Regions from separate parts of the Rossellomorea sp. FM04394 genome, predicted to be linked through region 1. Evidence: predicted binding sites of a transcription regulator. Region 1 holds the regulator's gene; the other holds the start of a gene.
What was found. Region 1 encodes LexA, which represses DNA repair genes until DNA is damaged. Its sites were predicted from a motif close to CGAACATATGTTCG; they were not measured.
Positions count from the first base shown of each region.

Region 2: uvrB (excinuclease ABC subunit UvrB) is a predicted target of LexA. The motif match lies at 1,283-1,296, and genes of this name have one in related genera.

Region 1 covers NZ_CP168654.1:1,998,842-2,002,272, reverse strand. Annotated here, with positions in the region: gene ACCB35_RS09990 (DUF896 domain-containing protein) at 241-474, opposite strand; gene ACCB35_RS09985 (recombinase family protein) at 580-1,230, opposite strand; gene ACCB35_RS09980 (LysM peptidoglycan-binding domain-containing protein) at 1,242-1,568, opposite strand; gene lexA (transcriptional repressor LexA) at 1,729-2,349, shown strand; gene glnA (type I glutamate--ammonia ligase) at 2,472-3,431, opposite strand, start outside.
Region 2 covers NZ_CP168654.1:3,833,556-3,836,986, reverse strand. Annotated here, with positions in the region: gene ACCB35_RS19330 (N-acetylmuramoyl-L-alanine amidase) at 1-793, opposite strand, end outside; gene uvrB (excinuclease ABC subunit UvrB) at 1,419-3,401, shown strand; gene uvrA (excinuclease ABC subunit UvrA) at 3,409-3,431, shown strand, end outside.

The sequences.
Region 1 (3,431 bases):
CTTCCTTTTAATGTACCTTATTAATATTAATCTTCTTTGGTAGTTTATACAACTATCTTGAATGATAACATGACTTTATCATCCTTGAAAAATAAAAACCCTTGCAAAAACAAAAGCGGAGGGGATTTGCACAGCCCCTAATAGCATAAGCGTGGATAAGCTAAAAAGGGAATGTTTTCCTTTAATTCGGAATACTAAAAAACTGCCAAGGCTCTTCTAAAGCCTGGCAGCTCATTCACTTTAATGCATTTTCTTTTTGCTCTGGATATCCTGAATCTTTTTAGGGGTCACTTCATTACCTTCCGGATCAAAGATTCTTGTATTTTCTATTGTACCTTTCATCGATTGACGAAACGTTTCAAGGTATTCTTTTCTCAGTTTGGACTGCTCTTTTGCTTCTTGTTCTGTAAGTCCATTGCTTTTAGACTTTTTCGCAAGTTCATTGATTCGATTCATTTTTGTTTTTGAAAGCATCTATAAAAACTCCTTTATTGCATAATCAGCAAAATCTAAAACACAACTCAAAGTTAAGCGACATACTATTGCCATATTACTAGACTAAAGGAGATAAAACAAGAGTTACGCATTTTCCAATGAAGCCATATATTCTTTAAAACGCCTATGTACGGTAGCTTTGGAAACATCATATCCAAACCCTCTTAAAGTCGCTGCAATTTCAGCAAAAGTCAATTCGTTCTTTCTTAACCTGACAATTTCCTCGACAGGTACTTCAATCCGCTCTCTCCCATCTACATTCCCTTTGTTTTTAAGATTTTTATGGGGTTGAAAGCCATTTTCCACTGCCCTCTTCATACCTCGTCTGATTTTTAAATTATGGATTTTCCTTTGGTACTCCTCAACCATGCTCACGATATTTATGACCATAGAATCTGATTCAGATAAGTGAAGCTCACCACTATGTGTTTGACTGATAATCTTGACTTCTTCTTTTAATAAACAATGAATGAGTGCAATTTTTGCATTTCCTCTGCCAATCCTCGTTTCGTCCTGTATGAGAACTGCCGCAATCGAGTCATCTTTAATCAAATCAAGAAGTTCCAGTACACCAGGACGATCTAATTCAAAACCGCTTGCTTGATCTTTTATGATAGCAGCCACTTCGTATTGGCGTTCTTGTGCTAATTTCACTAATTCCTCTTCTTGACGCTCCAAAGATGTTTCCTGTGTGTCTTTCTTTGTACTTACTCTGCAGTAAATAACTGCCTTCATTTTCTATCCCTCTATTCTTCGTTCATTACCAATTCATAATCTGAATGGGTGGATAATGTTGGATTTTCTATAGGTAACACAAGTGATTCACCGGGTTTGATTGAGAATGATGTAAGATTATTTTCCTCTCCGACCCAAGCGATAAATTCTTCCACTGTCATAGAATATTCTTCATTATACTGTTTGGCAATAGTCCAAAGCGTGTCTCCATCCTGAACGGTGATGCTTTGATATGACGGCTGGTTTGCCATAACCACTAGCAAATAGGCTGCAGATAAAAGTGCTAAAATAAATAATATAATAATGTAAGAGAAACGATTCCAAATGTGTGTTAACATAAAAAAATACCTCCATACGAATGTTTGTTCTGTTTTTTTGATATATTCATTGTAATACGAACATTCGTTTGGTGTCAACAGAAATTCGAACTTATGTTTGTATCGACTGGAAAGACATGCTATAATGGGAACATAAGATCTATAATAGAGGTGCGTGAACATGACAAAATTGTCTAAAAGACAGCAGGACATACTAGAATATATTAAAATTGCAGTTAGAGAAAAAGGGTACCCACCTTCCGTACGGGAAATCGGGGAAGCCGTTGGTCTTGCTTCTAGTTCCACCGTACACGGACATCTGGCCAGGTTAGAGAGTAAAGGTCTTATTCGTAGAGATCCCACCAAACCAAGAGCCATCGAAATCTTAAATCTTGAAGAGGATACGATTCCACGCCAGCGTGTTGTTAACGTTCCTTTAATCGGTAAAGTTACAGCAGGTCAACCCATCACGGCTGTGGAGAATGTCGAAGAATTCTTTCCCCTGCCTGAGCGTATGGCACCTTCAGACGAACAGGTGTTCATGCTCGAAATCATGGGTGATAGTATGATAGAAGCCGGGATTTTGGATGGAGATTTTGTTATCGTGCGTCAGCAGCAAACAGCGAACAATGGAGACATCGTCGTAGCAATGACAGAAGAAGATGAAGCGACTGTAAAACGCTTCTTTAAAGAAAAGGATTATGTTCGATTACAGCCAGAGAATTCAACAATGGATCCGATCATTTTACGAAATGTATCCATTTTAGGTAAAGTCGTCGGAGTTTATCGTCAAGTACATTAGTACGTTTAAGCCGCTATGTTTAATAGCGGCTTCATTTTTTCTGTATTTCGAAAGACTTTTGTAAAAAAATAAGCAGTGGGTCGTAGCGTTTTCCCTACGACCCACTGCTTTGCTTTTAAGGATTAATACATTTGAATGTATTGCTCGCGTTCCCATGGGTGTACTTGTGTACGGAACATATCCCATTCGATCTCTTTCGCTTCCACGAAATGTTCGAAAATGTGTTCTCCAAGAGATTTAACGATTACTTCATTTGTTTTAAGGTTTTCTAATGCAGCATGTAAAGTTGCAGGAAGATCTACGATACCCGCTTCTTCACGCTCTTTTTTGTCCATAACATAAATGTTGCGGTCAATCGGCTTAGGAGCTTGCAGGTTATTCTTAACACCATCTAATCCTGCTGCTAATAATACAGCCATTGCCAGGTAAGGGTTAGCCGCCGGATCGACACTACGTACTTCAACACGTGTGCTTAATCCACGAGAAGCAGGGATACGGATTAATGGGCTTCGGTTACGTGCAGACCAGGCAACATAACAAGGTGCTTCGTACCCTGGAACTAAACGCTTGTATGAGTTTACAGTCGGATTCGTGATTGCTGTAAAAGCAGTAGCATGCTTAATGATACCAGCAAGGAATTGACGGGCAGTATCACTTAGTTGTAAGTCACCTTTTTCATCAAAGAAAGAGTTCACTCCATTTTTGAATAAGGACATATTGCAGTGCATTCCTGAACCATTCACACCGAATAATGGTTTCGGCATGAATGTTGCGTGTAAACCATGTTTACGTGCAATCGTTTTTACCACTAGTTTGAATGTCTGAATATCGTCACAGGCTTTTAATGCATTTGCATATTTGAAGTCGATCTCATGTTGACCAGGAGCTACTTCATGGTGGGATGCTTCGATTTCAAAGCCCATTTCTTCCAGTTCTAATGCGATATCACGACGGCAGTTCTCCCCTAAATCTGTAGGAGCTAAATCGAAATAGCCACCGTTATCGTTTAATTCCAATGTCGGCTCACCGTTTACGTCTAATTTAAAGAGGAAGAATTCCGGCTCAGGTCCAAGATTGAAGTC
Region 2 (3,431 bases), 1.8 Mb from region 1:
AATCGGCCCCAGTTTCTTCTGTATCCATTTTTAAGTTTAATGATTGGATCGCTTCCTGATTAGGTGTGGTTTGTTTAGGTGCTAATGTTAAGGAAGATCCATCCTCTGTTTGTTTCGTCACCCCGTTGTTGATTGTCTCGTATACACGGTCAGCAAAGTCCTTTGCTCCTGAGTAGTCGGATGAACCGCTGTATTTAGCTACGGCCCCGTACCATTCATTTACATCAGAAGATGTCTCACCAGAGGTATCTTTGGCATACTGTGCCAACAGTGCTGCAGCACCCCGGATATTTTGCTTTTTATTTTGTTTTAACGTTTCTGGTTGAAGTGAGAGTAGTTCAGCTGCTGTATTCAGAGTATGAAGTTTGGGGTCATTAATATCTAATGTAGACTCGACTTTCAGTGTTGATTCATCTAAAGGCGGAGCGTCTCTGTCCTCTTTACCGGATAAAAACATATGAGCGGGTTCATCGCTGTGGGTATCTTCTAAACTATCAGTGTTAACATCCGTAAGATGCATCAATCCGTAGCCTCCTGAAGCACTTGGCTTGCCGTCATGATGCTCCCATAGGGATACGTTATAACCAACTGAAAGCAGGATTTCAACCGGGACATTGAATTCATGCGCTGCTTGTTGGAACGCTTTTTGCAACTCGAGTGAATCGGCAACTTCAGCAGCTTGGACCACTCCATGAGAGGTGATCGATGGTGCCATCGGGGTAATGGTGGAACTCAGCAGAAATCCCGTTAAACTAAGGGAACCGGCGACTTGTAGCCATTTAGTTTTTTTCATACATTCCTCCTGAACAATATGTATTTTTTTGTAGAACTTATAAAAAAGCTTATTGGAAATTAGACAGAATAGTCAATCAATTATTGGATATATGCCTAAATGAATATTTGATGGAGGGATAATCTTTATGATGTGGTAGAGAGCATTTCAGTTATTGGTTTCTTAATTGTGGATAAATAAAGAATAGTGTGAATAAATGAAGTATTGGACGTGTTATTCACAAATTGAATACGCATTCATCAACATTGTGCACAAAAAATTTGACGAATTGTGAATAAGTTTATGCATTTTCCACAAGGTATATCGACTTATACACATAGTTGTACACAGGGTGTGTATAGAAATGCTCGGATTGTGTCGAAAATTTCTTTGTCACCTCCCGTAAAATGTCGAAATCTCAATTCAAGCCTCTAATTTGCTACTTCACCGAATGTTATCCACAACCAAGAGGACGTTTCATGAGGTCCGATCCTTAAATATCAAAAATAACGAACTTTTGTTCGCTTATTATTGGTTAATAATGTAGGAAATGTGGTAGAATGTGTATAGATGAATGGACAGTGTTTAAGATGGGTATAAGTAGGTAAATACAAGGTAGCAGTCCTTTATTATAGGAGGTTTCACGGTGAAAGATCAATTCGAGCTCAAGTCTAAATATAAACCAGAGGGAGATCAGCCCCTGGCAATTGAAAAATTGGTTAAAGGTATAAATGAAGGGAAACGTCATCAAACCTTGCTTGGGGCAACAGGGACCGGAAAGACATTCACTGTTTCCAATGTAATCAAGCAGGTTGAAAAGCCGACCCTCATCATTGCTCATAATAAAACGTTGGCAGGACAGCTCTACAGCGAATTCAAAGAGTTTTTTCCTGATAACGCCGTTGAATATTTTGTCAGTTACTACGACTATTATCAGCCGGAGGCATACGTTCCTCAAACGGATACGTTTATCGAGAAGGATGCCAGCATCAATGATGAAATCGATAAACTCAGGCACTCTGCCACATCTGCTTTGTTTGAACGAAAAGATGTCATCATCATAGCCAGCGTGTCCTGTATTTACGGTTTAGGTAATCCGGAAGAATATCGGGAGCTCGTCCTTTCCCTCAGAACCGGGATGGAGATCGAACGAAATCAATTACTCCGCAAGCTGGTGGATATCCAGTATGAACGAAATGACATAGACTTCCAACGTGGAACCTTCCGGGTAAGGGGCGACGTAGTGGAAATTTTCCCTGCTTCCCGGGATGAACACTGTATGCGCGTTGAGTTTTTTGGAGATGAAATTGACCGTATCCGTGAAGTGGATGCACTGACCGGCGAAATCATGGGTGATCGTGAACATATCGCGATTTTCCCTGCTTCCCACTTCGTAACCCGTGAAGAAAAAATGCAGGTAGCCATTAAGAACATTGAAAAAGAGCTTGAAGAGCAGCTCGCCGTCATGAAAGAAGAAAATAAACTGCTGGAGGCCCAGCGTTTAGAGCAGCGTACCCGCTATGATCTGGAGATGATGAGGGAGATGGGCTTTTGCTCGGGGATTGAAAACTATTCCCGTCACCTGACACTGAGACCAGCCGGGTCGACTCCATATACCCTTCTGGATTATTTCCCTGACGACTTCCTAATTGTGGTCGATGAGTCCCATGTGACATTACCTCAAATCAGGGGGATGTTCAACGGGGACCAGGCCCGTAAAAAGGTGCTTGTGGATCACGGCTTCCGCCTGCCTTCAGCCATGGACAATCGTCCCCTGCGCTTTGAAGAGTTTGAAAAGAAAACCCAGCAGCTCCTCTACGTTTCGGCAACTCCAGGACCATATGAGTTGGAGCATAGTCCTGAAATGGTCGAGCAGATCATCCGGCCGACCGGACTGCTGGATCCAATCATCGAGGTGCGGCCGATCGAAGGACAGATTGATGATCTATTGGGTGAGATCAATGAACGTATCGAGAAAAACGAGCGTGTCCTGGTGACCACCTTAACGAAAAAGATGTCCGAGGATCTTTCCGCCTACCTGAAGGAGATCGGGATAAAAGTTCAATACTTGCATTCAGAGATCAAAACATTGGAGCGCATTGAAATTATCAGGGATCTTCGTCTGGGGAAATATGATGTTTTGGTCGGGATCAACTTACTTCGAGAAGGATTGGACATTCCTGAAGTGTCACTTGTCACCATATTGGATGCTGACAAAGAAGGATTCTTGCGTTCTGAACGTTCACTCATTCAAACGATTGGCCGTGCAGCCCGTAATAGTAACGGTAAAGTCATCATGTATGCGGACAAAATTACCGACTCTATGCAAAAAGCACTTGATGAAACAGAACGTCGTCGGACGATCCAGGAAGAATACAATGAAAAACACGGCGTGACACCGACGACCATACAAAAAGAAATCCGGGATGTCATCAGGGCAACCCATGCTGCAGAAGAAGCAGGGGTTTACGAAGGAGAACAGACAAAAGTTTCGAATATGTCTAAACCGGAGCGACAAAAACTTATTGCTAGCTTAGAAGTGGAAATGAAGGAAGCAGCCAAGGCATTGGACTTTGAGCGGGCTGCACAGCTTCGTGATACCATTCTTGAGCTCAAGGCGGAAGGATGAAAGAGATATGGCGCAAGATCAAATAATCGT